4 regions of the Paraburkholderia sp. EB58 genome follow, and region 1 is predicted to be linked to each of the others. Evidence: predicted binding sites of a transcription regulator. Region 1 holds the regulator's gene; each other region holds the start of a gene.
The links. The regulator LexA, encoded in region 1, represses DNA repair genes until DNA is damaged. The targets are predictions, from matches to a motif close to ACTGTATNNNNATACAGT.
Positions count from the first base shown of each region.

Region 2: the regulator LexA is predicted to act here: its motif matches at 1,512-1,529, upstream of P3T40_RS12450 (VRR-NUC domain-containing protein).
Region 3: the regulator LexA is predicted to act here: its motif matches at 1,494-1,511, upstream of recA (recombinase RecA).
Region 4: the regulator LexA is predicted to act here: its motif matches at 2,467-2,484, upstream of P3T40_RS19650 (ATP-dependent helicase).

Region 1 is NZ_JBNDMQ010000028.1:12,072-16,283, reverse strand. Features, by position in the region: gene cysT (sulfate ABC transporter permease subunit CysT) at 1-150, opposite strand, end outside; gene P3T40_RS31515 (sulfate ABC transporter substrate-binding protein) at 270-1,310, opposite strand; gene lexA (transcriptional repressor LexA) at 1,602-2,255, shown strand; gene P3T40_RS31505 (hypothetical protein) at 2,287-2,631, shown strand; gene P3T40_RS31500 (DUF2939 domain-containing protein) at 2,830-3,480, shown strand; gene P3T40_RS31495 (universal stress protein) at 3,557-4,027, opposite strand.
Region 2 is NZ_JBNDMQ010000007.1:73,196-77,407, reverse strand. Features, by position in the region: gene P3T40_RS12455 (porin) at 191-1,381, shown strand; gene P3T40_RS12450 (VRR-NUC domain-containing protein) at 1,554-3,308, shown strand; gene P3T40_RS12445 (helicase C-terminal domain-containing protein) at 3,305-4,212, shown strand, end outside.
Region 3 is NZ_JBNDMQ010000006.1:169,153-173,364, reverse strand. Features, by position in the region: gene recX (recombination regulator RecX) at 1-329, opposite strand, end outside; gene recA (recombinase RecA) at 337-1,413, opposite strand; gene P3T40_RS11350 (response regulator) at 1,646-2,437, shown strand; gene P3T40_RS11345 (sensor histidine kinase N-terminal domain-containing protein) at 2,447-3,988, shown strand.
Region 4 is NZ_JBNDMQ010000012.1:183,598-187,809, reverse strand. Features, by position in the region: gene P3T40_RS19670 (MATE family efflux transporter) at 1-773, opposite strand, end outside; gene P3T40_RS19665 (RNA-binding S4 domain-containing protein) at 927-1,145, opposite strand; gene P3T40_RS19660 (hypothetical protein) at 1,475-1,924, shown strand; gene P3T40_RS19655 (hypothetical protein) at 2,057-2,293, shown strand; gene P3T40_RS19650 (ATP-dependent helicase) at 2,537-4,212, shown strand, end outside.

The DNA of each region.
Region 1 (4,212 bases):
CACGAACTGGGACCAGTCGAGCGAGGCCGTCTTGAGAAAGGTCGCCGCGAGCGGAATCAGTACCACGAGGCTCAGATACGCCACCGTGATGCCGAGCGTCAGGCCGAAGCCGGGTAACGCGCTTGGCTTGCGGAAGGTCAACGTCGTCATGCAGGATGCTCTATCAGGGTAAAAATCGCTGCGGCCACCGTGGGCCAAACGTGCGGCCCAAATCGGTGACCAAAAGCACGCCACAAGGGCGTGCCGGATTGCGTTCTACGGATTGCGCCTTACTGCGGCGAGTAGATCGAATCAAACACACCGCCATCCGCAAAGTGAGTCTTCTGCGCATTCGCCCAGCCGCCGAACGAGTCATCCACCGTGTACAGCTTCAGCTTCGGAAACTTCGCGGTCAGTGCAGTCGGCACCTTGTCCGAACGCGGCCGGTAGAAATTCTCGGCTGCGATTTCCTGGCCTTGCTCGCTATAGAGGAAGTTCAGGTATGCCTCGGCCAGCTTGCGGGTGCCGTGCTTGTCCACCACTTTGTCGACCACCGCCACCGGCGGCTCGGCCAGAATGCTCACCGACGGCACGACGATCTCGAACTTGTCCGGACCGAATTCCTTCAACGACAGGAACGCCTCGTTTTCCCAGGCAATCAGCACGTCGCCGATGCCGCGTTGCACGAAGCTCGTGGTCGCACCACGCGCGCCCGAGTCGAGCACGCCGGCGTTCTTATAGAGCTTCGAGACGAAATCCTTGGCCTTCTGATCGTTGCCGCCCGGCTGATGCTCGGCATACGCCCATGCCGCCAGATAGTTCCAGCGCGCGCCGCCTGAGGTCTTCGGGTTCGGCGTGACGATCGACACGCCCGGCTTCACCAGGTCGTCCCAGTCCTTGATGTGCTTCGGATTGCCCTTGCGCACGAGGAACACGATCGTCGAGGTGTACGGTGCCGCGTTGTCCGGAAGGCGCTTTTGCCAGCCCTTGTCGACGAGGCCCTTGCTGGCGAGCGCGTCGATGTCGTAAGCCAGCGCCAACGTCACGACGTCCGCCTGCAGGCCGTCGAGCACCGAGCGCGCCTGTGCGCCCGAGCCGCCGTGCGACTGCTTGAACGTGATCGTCTCGCCGGTTTGCGCCTTCCATTGTTTGCCGAACGCCTGATTGACCTGCTGGTACAGCTCGCGCGTCGGGTCATAGGACACGTTGAGCAGCGTCGTATCCGCCGCGGCCGTCTGGGCCACCAGACCGAGTGCCGCTGCGGCGCCTAACGCCAGCACCGTGATGAGTTTCCTGGTCTTGCCTGCGAGCCCCGTGCCCTGATCGATCATCCACCTTCTCCGCGTTGTGGTTGGTTGGGACAGCGCGTCCCGTGTTGTATGTGTCGAGCTGGAGGCCAGTCTATCGAAGGGCTTTCATCATTAAAAATAATGTTTCTTCATTTTTTAATACGCAAAAGTGGTAATGACAGCCAGACGCGGCGTTGCGGCACGAAAACGGCTGTTCCGACGCCCGAAACCGGCGCTTCAACGACACCCAGGGACACGAACTTAAAGTAAAGCTTGAATTGCGCCGAATACTGTATAAAAATACAGTCACCTGTCTATCCATACAGTGGCGCCATGACCAAACTCACCGCACGACAGCAAGAAGTTTTCGATCTGATCCGCCGGGCTATCGAACGCACCGGCTTTCCGCCCACCCGCGCGGAGATCGCCGCCGAACTGGGCTTCAGCTCAGCCAACTCGGCGGAGGAGCATCTGCGGGCGCTGGCCCGCAAGGGCGTGATCGAACTCGCTGCGGGCGCTTCGCGCGGCATCCGGCTGCTGCTCGCCGGTCAGGACGACTCGCCGCACCAGTTCACGCTGCCGCACGCCAGCATCATGCAGTTGTCGCTGCCCCTGATCGGCCGGGTGGCCGCGGGTAGCCCGATCCTCGCGCAGGAACATATCTCGCAGCATTACGCCTGCGACCCGGCGCTGTTCTCGAGCAAGCCGGACTACCTGCTGAAGGTACGCGGGCTGTCCATGCGCGACGCCGGCATTTTCGACGGCGATCTGCTTGCCGTGCAGAAGAAAAGCGAAGCAAAAGACGGCCAGATCATCGTTGCGCGGCTGGGCGACGACGTGACGGTCAAGCGTCTCAAGCGCCGGCCGAATGGAATCGAGCTGATCGCCGAGAACCCCGATTACGAAAACATCTTCGTTCAGGCCGGCAGTGCGGAATTCGCATTGGAAGGCATCGCGGTTGGGCTGATCCGCCCGTCCGAGTTCTGAACCCTGCTCTGAACAACGCCTGGAGAGACTCATGGAACGCCTTGCCCGCCTGCTGCCCTTCCGCCAGTTTGGTCGTCTGCGCCATTTGCGCAGCCTCGTGCCGTGCGCACCGATCGAGGCGTCCAGCGCCACGCCTTCGTTATTCGACGTAGCGGCGCCGCAGACCTCAACCTTGCCGTCGGCGCTGCCGGCCTTTGCGCGGGTCTCGCTGAATTCAGGGCTCAATACAGCAGAACCGGCCCGGCGCGCGCCGGTGCGGGTCTACCACGGCCCGTCGCGTCTCATCATGGTCGGCACCGTCGACGCGGTGTGCCGGATGATCGACCGTTGCATCGCGGAAGAACGGGCCGGCGTGCAAAACGCGCTGTTCGAGTAAGGGCTGTATCGCGGACGGCCCGGAAGCCCGGGCTGATCTCTCTTCGGGTTCGGCATCATGCGTTGTAGATGAGCGCCGGGCAAAGCTGGCAAGAAGGTGGCATCGGGTGAAATCGCCAGGATCGCGTGAAGCTTGCGGGGATCGTTTTCCTGCGGCAGCGGTCCACGTTAGATCACCTACAGCGGAGAATCTCGCCCGATGGCTGTTTCAACACCTGCAAAACGCGGCTCTTCGCGGCCGCTGATCGTTGTACTCGTGGTGATTGCGGTCGTGGCCGTGCTGGGGTACGGCTATGCGTCGCCCTATCTCGCGCTTGATCGCCTGAAGCGCGCCGCCGATGCGCGAGATGCGCAGACCGTCAGCGAGTACGTGGACTATCCAGCATTCCGCGAAAGCCTGAAAGAACAGATTGGCGGCTTGTTGACGAGGCGGCTCGAAGCGCGCGCGAACGGCAATCCGCTCGCAGCCATAGGGGCAATGATCGGCATAGCGCTGATTGGTCCCTTGGTTGACGCCTATGCCACCCCCGACGGCGTGGCCGCGCTACTGAACGGCATGCCGCCACGCGGCGATCTCACCCAGCGTCCGCCTGCTCACCAGAATACTGGCGCCAATACGCCTGCCGGCCCGGCAGATACAACACCGGCCCCCGCAGCGCCCGCGCCGGGCAATACAACCACACCGCCGCAACCGCCGCAACCGCCGCAAACCACGGCAGGCTACCGCAGCATCAACGCATTCGCCGTCACGTATCAACACGGCGTCGGCGATGCGCGCTATTCCGCCATTCTGCGGCGCGAAGGGCTGTTTACGTGGAAGCTGGCTGCGGTAGAGCTGAACGCGAACTGAATGCGAGTTGAGGGCGCGCTAAACAGTGAGTCAGCGCGCTTCCAATCTTGTCCACCCTGTTCCGCTCTACGCCGACTCAGGCCGCCTCAGCCGCTTGCTGCTGCTCCTGCACCGACGAGCACGCCACCAGAATGCTGCACGAGACCCGGTCGAGCAGAGGCGTATTGCCCGCCCCCATCCACCAGCGCGACAGGCCGGTGCGGCATCGGTGGCCAACCACCACTAGATCCACTTGCAGCTCGTTAGCCAGGTTGGCGATTTCGTCGATCGGGTGGCCGAACGCAAAATGGCCTTGCGCGGTGACACCGCGCTCGGTGAGCCAGTCGACCCCTTCCTGGAGGATGTCGCGGGCGGTCTTTTCGAAGCTGCCACAGGCCACGTCGGTCAACAGCCCCGCGCTCTGCGCGATGCTCGAGCGCATATCGACCACCGACAGCAGATGCGTTTCCGCTTTGAGGTCTAGCGCCAGATCGGCGCCGCAACGCAGGGCCTTGCGGCCTTCGCGCGAGCCGTCGTAGCACAACAGGATTTTCTTGTAGCTCGCCATGTGGTTCTCCCTACCGCGTTCATCGCGGTTCTGTCCTAATCATGGTGCGCCGCAATTCAGCATGCAAGGGATGGAAAACGCTAACTAAATGCTAACGAAGCACTCATTGCATGAGAGCCGCTAAACGCATCATGCCGCAGCGCAAGAACCCGCACCCTCGCAGTGCATCAGCGTCAACAGCCGCG
Region 2 (4,212 bases), on a different contig from region 1:
GACAGGCCTGAGCGCTGGACTGTTAAAATTTTGTGAAGAATTATCAGCAAAAACTGGAAGTCTGATTTCCGCGATTATCTCGTTCTGCGCAATTAAACCCAACCCTATACTTCGCTCGGTTTTTTTCACGGCGATCGCCGATCGTCTGGTGAGAAAAAACGAACTTGAAACGGGGTGTGGATTGATCAAGATGCGATATCTGGCTGCTGTGTCGGCCATGCTTGTAGCGGGGGCGGCACACGCTCAGAGCAGCGTGACGCTTTTTGGGCTCATTGATACGGGTGTCGTTTATCAGAACAACGCGCGCGTGAGTGAATCGAGCGGCACGTCGCCTGGCGCAAGCGCCTGGTCGATGCAAAGCGGCAACGTCTTCACGTCGCGTTGGGGCTTGCGCGGCTCGGAAGATCTTGGCGGCGGGCTCTCCGCAGTCTTCTGGCTCGAGAACGGCTTCAACGTCGACAGCGGCGCGCTGAAGAACGGTGGCGACCTGTTCGGCCGGCAAGCGTGGGTGGGTCTGCGTTCCAGCCAGTACGGTACGCTTTCGCTCGGCCGTCAATACGATTTCATGGTCGACTACATCGCCCCGATGAGCGCGACGGGTTCGGGTTTTGGCGGTAACCTGGCCTCCCACGTGTACGACAACGACAACCTGAACAACGATCTGCGTCTGAACAACTCGGTCAAGTTCAGCAGTGCCTCCTTCGGCGGCTTCAAGGCGGGCGCGATGTATGCGTTCTCCGGCGAGGCGGGCGGATTCGCGAACAACAGCGCATACAGCCTGGGCACGAGCTACACGTACGGCCCGTTCAACGTCGCGGCTGCGTACCTGCAGATCAACCGTACCTCCCAGCCTTCGCTCGCGAACGCATCAGGCGCAGTGAGCACGGGTGACGGCGACCAGCTCACGACCGGCGGCAGCCAGCAAATCTACGGCGCGGGTGCTCAATACAAGTTCGGCCAGTCTTCGGTGGGTGTCGTCTGGACCCATTCCGTCACCGACAACGTAACGGGCATCTGGCAAGGCGGCAGCACGTCCACTGGCGCTATCGCCGGCAACTACATCAAGTTCGACAACTTCGAAATCAACGGTCGCTATTTCGTGCGACCGGACATTAGCCTGGGTGCGTCCTACACGTACACGACGGGCGGGTTCGGGGGCGCATCGAAGGGCTTTACGTCGGCCACGCCGCATTGGAACCAGGTGATGGCGCAGGCCGATTACCTGCTTTCGCCGCGCACGGATGTCTACCTGGAAGGCGTCTACCAGCGCGTCGGCGGTGGCAACGGCAATGCTGCGTTCGACGCCAGCGTCTACAGTCTCGATCCCTCGTCGGGTAACTCGCAGGTGGTCGTCGCAGTCGGTATGAAGCATCGCTTCTAATCGGAGAGGGCTCCCGTATTCTGCAGCGCGCCGTAAGGCGTGCTGCAGGTCCGCTAACCCGGCGCTAGTCCCGCCGTGTCTGTTTCCTGCCAGCGTCTGCGTCGCGGCCACGTGGGGTTTGCTATCATGCACTGTATAAACATACAGCCCCCATGAACGCCCGTGGTGACCGATGCTTCCTGACGCGCCCTCCGTCGTTTCCTCCGGATTGCCTTTAATTCCGTCCGGCGGCGCGCCTTTGCCGCCTGCTGCGGCGCCTTACTACCTGCTGAATTTCGAGCGCGCGCTGGCGTGGCTCGACGAACGCTACGACGATGTCTTCGGTGCGGACGAGCGCAGCTTTCTCGGCGCATTCGGCCGCCTGCCGCAGGCCTCGCGGGCGCTGCTCGTGTGTATGCTGATGCGCAAGGGCACGCTGTTCCGGGCCAGCCGCCTGAATTACGACGAGATCGGATGTCCGCTGCAAGCCGCTGCGCCGCTGCTGGCGCTCGGCTGGATCGATCCCGAGCCGCACCTGAGCCTCGAAGAGTTGTTCAGCCTCGCCACCCGGCCCGAACTGCTGCAGATGTTTGCCGGGACGTTTTCCGGGACCCCGGCGCGCAAAGGCGCCCGCAAGTCGGATCTGCTCGACGCGCTGCGTGCCACCCACGAAGGCGTCCGGCCCTACAACGTCTGGGACCCGCAGAGCACCGACCGCGTATTCCACGTCACCGTCGCGCCGTTGTGCGAGCGTCTGCGCCTGATGTTTTTCGGCAATCTGCATCAGGACTGGTCGGAGTTCGTGCTGGCAGATCTCGGTGTGTTCCAGTACGAGACGGTGGCGTTCGCGCCGTCGTCGCGGGCTTTCCAGCAGCGTGCGGACGTGGATCGCTATCTGGCGCTGCACGCCTGCCGTGAAGCGCTCGAGACGCTTGCGGATGGCGAGTCCGTCGACCGGCTGCTGGCGGACATAGCGGCCATCGAAACCGGCAACGCATGGCTCGATACTCGCCGCGCCAAGCTGCTGTTTCGCATCGGCCAGCATTGCGAGCGCCAGCAGGACTGGGATGCGGCGCTGACCGTCTACGCCGGTTGTGCGTGGTCGGGGGCACGGCATCGGCGCATGCGCGTGCTCGAGCGCAGTGGCCGTTTCGAGCACGCTTTGACGCTGGCGTTGCACGCCGCCGATGCACCGGAGGGCGAAGAGGAGCGCCAGCGCGTCGCACGCATGCTGCCGCGGCTGCAGCGCCGTCTGGGTCAGCCGGTTGCGCGGGCGGTGGGCATACGGCCCATCGAGCGTAGCGCGCTGGTTCTGAGCCGGCCCGCAGCGCCATTCACCGTGGAATACGCAGCGCGCGACCATCTAAGCTGCCCGCAGGCGCCGGTTCATTACGTCGAGAATGCGCTGATCAACTCGCTATTCGGTTTGTTGTGCTGGGAGCCGGTGTTTGCGGCGCTTCCTGGCGCGTTCTTCCATCCATTCCAGCGAGGTCCTGCGGATCTGCATGCGCCCGATTTCCATGCGCGCCGCGCCGCCCAGTTCGATGCTTGTCTTGCGCAACTGGACAGCGGTGTGTACCGCGAGACGATCCTGCGGCACCTGGCGAGCAAAGCCGGAGTGCAGTCGCCGTTTGTGTTCTGGGGCGTATTGACGGCCGAACTGGTCACGCAGGCCCTCGACTGCTTGCCGGCCGCGCATCTGAAACTATGGTTTGAACGGTTGCTGCGCGATATCCGCAGCAACCGTTCGGGCTTGCCGGATCTGGTGCGCTTCTGGCCAACCGAGCGGCGCTACGAACTGATCGAGGTGAAGGGACCCGGCGACCGTCTGCAAGACAATCAGATTCGTTGGCTCGAGTACTGCGCGCAGCACGGCATGCCAGTGCGCGTGCTCGACGTGCGCTGGGCCGACGATGCGCTCGGCGCGGGCGCCGAGGTCGCGGCATGACTTACGTCGTGGCGGTGCGGGCGTTGTGCGAGTTCACGGCGCGGCGTGGCGATCTCGACCTGCGCTTCACGCCTGCGCCGACGGCGTCCGAAGGGATCGCCGGACACGCGATCGTCGCCGCGCGCCGCGAGAGCGACTACGAGTCGGAGATCACGCTGGCCGGCACGCATCGCACCCTCAGCGTGCGCGGCAGGGCGGACGGATACGACGGCGTGCTCAACCGGCTGGAGGAGGTCAAGACTTATCGCGGCGACCTCGAGGCCATGCCGGGCAATCACCGTGTGCTGCACTGGGCCCAGGCGCTCGTCTATGGACACCTGCTGTGTCAGACGCGCGGGTTGAAGGAGTTGCACGTCGCGCTGGTGTATTTCGACATTGCGAGCCAGAAGGAAACCGTGCTGACGCAGTTGCATAGCGCGGCTTCACTGGAAGCGTTTTTTGTCGAGCAGTGCGAACGGTTTATCGACTGGGCGATGCAGGAGGAGGCGCACCGCAGCGCCCGCAATGCAGCGTTGAGCACGCTGGCGTTTCCGTACAGTGAGTTTCGCAGCGGGCAGCGCGAACTGGCGGTCTCGGTCTACCGTGCTGCACGTGACGGGCATAATCTGATGGCGCAGGCGCCCACCGGGATCGGCAAGACGCTTGCGACGATCTTTCCGCTGCTGAAGGCCTGCGCGGCAGATCAGATCGAGCGGATTTTCTTTCTGACCGCGAAGACGCCGGGGCGTGCGCTTGCATTGGATGCGATCGAGATGTTGCATGCCAGTGCCAGTGCCAGTGCCAGTGCCAGTGCGAGCGCCGACGCCAACGAAAACGCCAACGCTGTAACGAGCACGCGTGGCCCCACGTCGCCGCTGCCCTTGCGCACGCTCGAGTTAGTAGCGCGTGACAAGGCCTGCGAACA
Region 3 (4,212 bases), on a different contig from region 1:
CGACTGTATTCGCGGCGCGACAGGTAGCCGAGCGCGCGGCCTTTCAGCGAACGGGCAGGACGTTGGGATTTTTCGGCGCGGTCGTCATTGGGCCGAGCCTCGCCGGGAGTGCGGCGCGAGCGGGTGTAGGTGGTTTCAGTGGGAGAACCGACGGCATCGCCGGAATCTGCGGAGGTGGAACCGCGTTGCGCTGAAGGCGCGCGGCCTGCGGCTTGATCGTGCGCGTCGAAAGACTCGAACGGGTCAAATGGATCACCGTCAGAATCAACGTCACGCGGGCCGTCCGCATCACGTCCTGCATGAGATACAGGCCGGCCCTTGCGTATCACGCGACGATTACTCCTCTTCGCCCGCGACTTCGGCGCTTGCGCCTACAGCGGCTTCAGCCATGGCATTCACGCCCAGCGATTCACGGATGCGATTCTCGATTTCGCGTGCGATCTCGGGATTCTCACGCAGGAATTCGCGTGCGTTGTCTTTACCCTGACCGATCCGGTCGCCGTTGTAGCTATACCAGGCGCCAGCCTTGTCGACGATCTTCGCCGACACACCCAGGTCGATTACTTCGCCCTGACGCGAAATGCCTTCGCCGTACAGGATGTCGAAAATCGCCTCGCGGAACGGTGGCGAGACCTTGTTCTTGACGACCTTCACGCGCGTTTCGTTGCCGATCACTTCGTCGTTCTTCTTGATCGAACCGATACGGCGAATGTCCAGACGCACCGACGCGTAGAACTTCAGCGCGTTACCACCCGTGGTGGTTTCCGGGTTGCCGAACATCACGCCAATCTTCATACGGATCTGGTTAATGAAGATGACGAGGCAGTTCGTACGCTTGATCGTGCCGGTGAGTTTGCGCAGCGCCTGCGACATCAGACGCGCTTGCAGACCCGGCAGCGAGTCGCCCATCTCGCCTTCGATTTCAGCCTTCGGCACCAGTGCCGCGACCGAGTCGATCACGATCATGTCAATGGAGCCCGAACGCACCAGCGCGTCGCAGATTTCCAGCGCCTGTTCGCCCGTGTCCGGCTGCGAAACCAGCAGATCGTTCACGTTCACGCCGAGCTTGCCGGCGTATTGAATGTCGAGCGCGTGTTCCGCGTCGATAAACGCTGCTGTGCCGCCGAGCTTTTGCATTTCGGCGATGACCTGCAGCGTCAGCGTGGTTTTACCCGACGATTCCGGCCCGTAGATTTCGACCACACGACCACGCGGCAAACCGCCGACACCCAGTGCGATGTCAAGACCCAGCGATCCGGTTGAGACCACCTGGATATCTTCGACTACCTCACCTGCGCCGAGCCGCATGACCGACCCTTTGCCGAACTGCTTTTCAATCTGCGCGAGCGCGGCAGCCAATGCCTTGCTCTTTTCAGCAGTCAGTCCAGCCGAGCCTTTCTTGCTTTCTTCCATGAATCGTCCTTTGCTATGATGAACGGCGTCTGAGGCAGATGTGCAGCCCATTCATCACGGACAGCACGCTAAACGCAGACACTGTATAAAAAAACAGTAGTTTTGGCAAGCACGATTCGCACGTGAAAGCATTTATGTGCAATCAAGGTGCGCCAAACTACCCACAAAAATCTTTGGAGACCGCTGCGCGCCGAGCAGTACCGCGGTGCCGGCAAGGCCAGGCTGGCGCATCATGCGAATTCTCATTGCCGAAGATGACAGCATACTCGCGGACGGTCTCGTTCGATCACTCCGCCAATCGGCATACGCCGTTGATCATGTGAAGAGCGGCGTCGAAGCCGATACCGCGCTGTCGATGCAAACTTTCGATCTGTTGATACTCGATCTCGGCCTGCCGCGCATGTCCGGGCTCGAGGTGCTGCGCCGTCTGCGGGCGCGCAATTCGACCCTGCCGGTGCTGATCCTGACCGCAGCGGACAGCGTCGACGAACGCGTCAAAGGCCTGGACCTCGGCGCCGACGACTATATGGCCAAGCCGTTCGCCCTCAACGAACTCGAAGCCCGCGTGCGTGCGCTTACTCGCCGCGGCGCGGGCGGCGGTCCGACGGTGGTGCGGCATGGCTCGCTGTCGTTCGATCAGGTTGGCCGGATTGCCTATGTCAACGAGCAGGTGATCGATTTGTCGGCGCGCGAACTTGGTCTGCTCGAAGTGCTGTTGCAGCGGATCGGCCGGCTGGTGTCGAAGGAACAACTGGTCGATCATCTTTGCGAATGGGGCGAAGAGGTCAGCAACAACGCGATCGAAGTCTACGTGCACCGGCTGCGCAAGAAAATCGAGCCGAGCGGCGTGCGCATTATCACCGTGCGCGGCCTCGGCTACTGCCTGGAAAAGGCGACCACGACCACCCCTGGCGTGGCGGCATCCGACACGCACGCGCCGTCCGCAGCGCCCTCGACGCCCGAACCGTCTGCACCCGCCTCGCCCGCCTCCGCCGCGATGCCCGCGAGCCACCATTTCAAATAGAGACCACCCATGTCCGCACGCGTAGAGCGCGCCACAGCGCAAGCTGCGGACCTTGACGACGAGGCCCGCGACGCCCGCTACGCGAACCCGTTCGCGCCGCCCGACGAAACCGAAGCCGCCGCCGAGGGCCGGCCGCGCTCGCTGTTCGGTGAAATTCTCGACTGGATGCTGGCGCCGCTGCTGCTGCTGTGGCCGATGAGCATTGCGGTCACGTATCTGGTCGCCAAGTCGATCGCCAACGGGCCGTTCGACCGGGCGCTCGAAACCGATGCCTACGTGCTGGCTCGCCAGATCCATCCGGTGAACGGGGTCGCCGAGCTGTCGCTGCCCGATGCGACACGCGACTTCCTGAGTGCGGACAACATCGACAAAGTGTTTTACCAGGTCCTAGGCACGCGGGGCGAACTGGTGGGCGGCGACCGTGACATGCCGCTGCCGCACGAAGAAGACCGCCCGCCGCCGGGCCTCGTCGAGTTCCGCGACGACGTGCTGCGCGGCAACGACATCCGCGTCGCTTACACGACCGTCGAGTTTCCGCAGACGCCGGGTGCACTGCCGGTGCTGGTGCAGGTCGGCGAGACGCTCGACAAGCGCAGCCAGCTTGCCAACGACATCATCAAAGGCGTGATCCTGCCGCAGTTCGTGATCCTGCCGCTTGCGATCGTACTGGTGTGGTTCGGACTCTCGCGCGGGCTCGCGCCGCTGCACGCGCTGCAGGCCCATATCCGGGCGCGGCGTCCGGACGACCTGTCGCCGCTCGAGGCCCGCCGCGCGCCGCCGGAGATCGAACCGCTGGTAACGTCGTTCAACGACCTGCTAACGCGCCTCGAACAGAATATGGAGCTGCAAAAACGCTTCATCGCCGATGCGGCCCATCAGATGAAAACGCCGCTCGCCGGCCTACGCACCCAGGCCGAACTGGCACTCCGTCAGGATGTGTCGGAGGAAGTGCACCGTTCGCTTGAGCAGATCGCCACGAGCTCCGAGCACGCGGCGCGGCTCGTCACGCAGTTGCTGGCGCTGGCGCGCGCGGAAAACCGGCTGTCGGGGCAGATCTTTACGCCGGTCGAGATCACCGAAGTTGCGCGCAATGCAGTGCGCGACTGGGTGCAGGCGGCGCTCGCCAAGCAGATGGACCTCGGCTATGAAGGACCGGACGAAGCGGTGGAAATAGATGGCAGTTTGCTGATGTTGCGCGAAATGCTGTCCAACCTGATCGACAACGCGATCCGCTACACCCCGGCCGGCGGCCGCATCACCGTGCGGGTGCGGCCGGATGCGACCACGGCGCTGGTGCATCTGGAGGTGGAGGACACCGGCCTCGGCATTCCGGCCGCGGAACGGGCACGGGTGGTCGAACGCTTCTACCGGATCCTCGGCCGTGAAGGCGACGGCAGTGGACTTGGGCTCGCCATCGTCCGCGAGATCGCCACCATGCACGGCGGCACGCTGACGATCGAAGACAACGTCTATCAATCCGCACCGCGGCTGGCGGGCACGCTCGTGCGTGTCAGCTTACGAGCGCGCGAAACGGCCCGGGACTTACCCTAACAGGACGGGATCCAGCAAAACCTGTGGCCCGAGATGATGCCAATTTATTCGATGATCGCCGGTATTTGAATGCAATTTCACAGACAAAGGCGCCATCCAACCCCACCTCCCCACCCCACCCATTTTGAGATGCCGCGTCAGTAGGCCGTAAGTTTCCGCTCCAATAATCCGATTCACGGGCCCGTCTTCCGGACGGGCCGCGTATATATCAATATTGGAGACGA
Region 4 (4,212 bases), on a different contig from region 1:
TAGGTGATCGCGACCGGCCAGCCTATGCCGAACAACTCGCCCATCAACGGCAATCTGGGTCGCGTCGCCGTGACAAAATGACGATAGCGGGGCCGCAGATGCAGCCACGCCATTAGCACGAGCGCGGTCATCCAGACGGTGATGGTGGTGCCGCAGGCCGAACCGAGAAAACCGAGGCGCGGCAGGCCATATGCACCATGGATCATGCCGTAGTTCAGAAAGCCGTTCACAAAGACACCGCCCAGCGAGACCCACAGCAGGCGCTTGGCCGCGCCGATGGCCGGCAGGAAGGAGCGCATCAAACCAATACCGATCAGGCTGCCGAGCGCCCCCCAGCGCAGCACGGCCGCGTATTCGCCGACGTTGTGCGCGAGCAGGGCCGGTTCGCCGAATGCCAGCAGGATCGGCGTGGCGAACGACAGCAGCGTGAAGGCGGGAATCGACAACAGCACCGACATCACGAGGCCGGTCCAATAGATGTGCGGCACGCGGTCGTCGGCCTGCGCGCCACGTGCATGCGACACGCTCACGCTCACCGAAGTCAGCACGCCCTGCAGCAGCGTCACGACCACGAAGAACAGGTTGGCGCCGAGGCCGCCGGCGGCGAGCGCGTCAGGGCCGAGCGAGCCAAGCAGGATCGTGTCGGTGACGCCCATGGCCATCTGCGACAGTTGGGCGATGGCGAGAGGGGCGGCGAGGCGGGCGGTGTCGGCGGCGTGGCGAGATAGGGTCGGCGGCGGGGCGGCCACCCGGGAGAGGCCGGATTGCGTCATCAAAGGTGCACGGTTGCGGGCTGCGCCCGCGTCGTTTTCTGTCAAAACAGACAGCTTATGGCGTAGGCGAGCTGTTGTCGATCTGTAAGCACACTTTTGGTGCGGATTTTTGACGCGTGGCGCGCGAGGGCAGCTGCGCAGGTGTCCGAGGCGCTACGCCTCGTGCACGGCAATGCGGGTGTCGCCGAGTAACACCACCTGTCCTGCGCGGATTTTGCAGGTTTTGCGCAGTTCGACCTGGCCGTCGACCGTCACGGCGCCCGAGGCCACCATCAGTTTGGCGGAGCCGCCGCTGTCCGCGAGCCCCGTTATCTTCAGGAGATTGTGAAGTTCGACATAGTCGCCGGTCAGGGTGAAATCGAGATTAGGCATGGCGATTGCGGCTCGGGTAACGGGGTTCGCATCATAAGCCAGAAGCTGGCACACAGGCCTGTGCAATGCGGAAACCGGTTAAATGAAAGTATGTGTTTGGTAATTGTTAGAAAATGAAACGTTCCGTAACAGTAGACGTTTCTTACGAACTTCACTCACAAAGGGTTGGTCTGTAGAAAAGCCTGCTGACCTGGTGACGTTTCGCAGCGGGTAACGACAGACCGGGCGAGCTGCATCGCCAGCCTCGCTGTCGGCGTCCAGTTGCAGTTCGACTGGGAGATTGACGCGTCGACGCCCGAGTCCTGACAACAATTTTAGAGAGGATAGCTATGACCCAGATTCGTTCGCTCCTGATCGGTACCGCCCTGACCGCTTTTGCCGCCACCGGTGCGTTTGCGCAGACCAACGCGCAGCCGGATGCCGGCGCTGCTGGCCAGCAAATGATGGCGCCGGGCGCCGACACCGCCGCTCCGGCTGCACAAGGCGTCCAGCCGGTGACGCCGGCGCCGCAGCGCCTCACGGCATCCGGTTCGACCGATCCGCTGGTGCAAAAGCGCGACGCAGACGCCAAGGCTAACGCCGAATACAGCGCGTCGAAAAAGGCGTCGAAGACCCAATTGAAGGAGCAGCAAGCCGAGGCCAAGCAGAAGTACAAGGAACAGGTCCGCGACGCCAAGATCAACAAGAAGGCCGACAAGCAGACCGCCAACAACGAGATGAAGATGGACATGCAAGGCCAGACGCCAAGCCAGGATGATCCTTCGGACGTTAAGCACTAAGCATAGATGCAAGGGGCGGGGAGTCGGCTTGACCGCCTTTGACGATGACGGCGGGTCAGGCTCTCCACCACCGGCCGCCTCCTCTCACTTCTATTCACTCTTGGCCATCATGGAGGTCATGTGAACAAGCCCATGAACAGGATTTACGCAGCGCTGATTGCCGGCTGCCTGTCGTCGGTCGCGTTGGCGCAAACGAACCCGTCGGCCGAGCCCACGCACGCGGATAAGAAGGCCGCCAAGGCGCAAGCGAAGGCGGACAAGAAGTCTGATGTCGCTCAGGCGAAGGCCGACAAATCCAGGACGGAAGCCCAGACGGACGCCGATAAGGCCGCCGCCGACGCGAAGGAAAAGGACGCAAAGAAGGAGTAGGTTCCTTTCCGGGCGCGCAGGGCGGGTTGTCCACGGAAGTGGCTACTCTCGTGTGCCTGGCGACAAAAAGCTAAGACCTAACGAATTGCGGCCCGTGGCGCGTCAGCGCCCGGGCTGTTTGCGTTTGGGTTCGAGGACGGCCTGCGCCGAAAAAAGGGCGCTTGTCGCCGCCGGTTGTATGGATATACAGTATGCGACGCTGATCCCGTCCTGCGACCCCTTCACCTCCTGATACCGACCACTGTGCTCTCCGTTGCCGACTCCGCGCCGTCCGATACCGCTGCCTGGCTGGCGAAGCTCAACGACGCGCAGCGCGAGGCCGTCGAATACGGCGCCGACAATCCCGCGCAGCCGGGCGGCGCCTTGCTGGTGATCGCCGGCGCGGGTTCGGGCAAGACCAATACGTTGGCACATCGCGTTGCGCATCTGGTGGTCAAGGGCGTCGATCCGCGCCGCATCTTGCTGCTGACGTTCTCGCGCCGTGCCGCGCTCGAAATGACCCGGCGGGTTACGCGGATCGCCGGTGAGGCGCTGGGTGCGCGGGCAGCGGTGGCGCAGGGCTTGACGTGGTCGGGCACGTTTCACGGCATCGGCGCGCGCCTGTTGCGCGAATATGCCGATCTGATTGGCCTCGCCCCGACCTTCACGATCAACGACCGTGAGGACTCCGCCGACCTGATGAACCTGGTGCGGCACGAACTCGGGCTGTCGGCCAAAGAGCGGCGTTTTCCGGCGAAGGGCACCTGCTTTGCGATCTACTCGCGCGTCGTCAATACCGGCGCGGCGCTCGCCGACGTACTGGCGAGCGCGTTCCCGTGGTGCCGCGAATGGGAGGCGGATCTGCGGATGCTGTTTGCCAGCTACGTGGAGGCCAAGCAGACGCAGAGCGTGCTCGACTACGACGACCTGCTGCTCTACTGGTCCCTGATGGCCGAACAACCGACAATCGCCGCTGATCTCGCGGGCCGTTTCGATCACGTGCTGGTGGACGAGTATCAGGATACCAACCGCCTGCAAGCGTCGATCCTGCTTGCCTTGAAGCCGGACGGGCGCGGCCTGACCGTGGTGGGCGACGACGCCCAGTCGATCTACTCGTTCCGTGGCGCGACGGTGCGCAACATCCTCGATTTTCCGACGCACTTCAATCCGCCCGCGAAGCAGGTCACGCTCGAGCGTAACTACCGCTCCACCCAGCCGATTCTGGCCGCATCGAACGCGGTTATTGAACTCGCTACCGAACGCTTCACGAAGAATCTCTGGACCGATAAGGCCTCTGCCCAGCGTCCACGTCTCGTGAGCGTGGCGGACGAAGCCGATCAGGCGCGCTATGTGGTCGAGCAGGTGCTCGAAGCGCGCGAAGCCGGCATGAAGCTGAAATCGCAAGCGGTGCTGTTTCGCGCCGCGCACCACAGCGCGGCGCTGGAAGTCGAACTGACCCGGCGCAATATCCCGTTCGTTAAATTCGGCGGCCTCAAGTTTCTCGATTCGGTGCACGTGAAAGACGTGCTTGCGGTACTGCGCTGGGCGGAGAATCCGCGTGATCGCGTCGCCGGGTTTCGGGTCATGCAGCTGTTGCCCGGCGTTGGGCCAGCCACGGCGGCACGCCTGCTCGATGCCGTGGTTACGCGTGCCACACCCAGCCACACCGTCAGCGCTCTCGCCGCCTTCGCTCCGCCGCCGCGCGCACTCGAAGACTGGCAGCCCTTTGTTGCGTTGATGTCGAGCGTGTGCAGCCTGAGCTCGCCATGGCCGGCCGAGTTCGAACTGATCCGGCGCTGGTACGAGCCGCACCTCGAGCGCAACCATGAGGACGCCGCCTTCCGTCATGCGGATCTGCTGCAAATGGAAAGCATCGCCGCCACGTATGCGTCGCGCGAGCGCTTCCTTACGGAACTGACGCTCGACCCTCCCGACGCCAC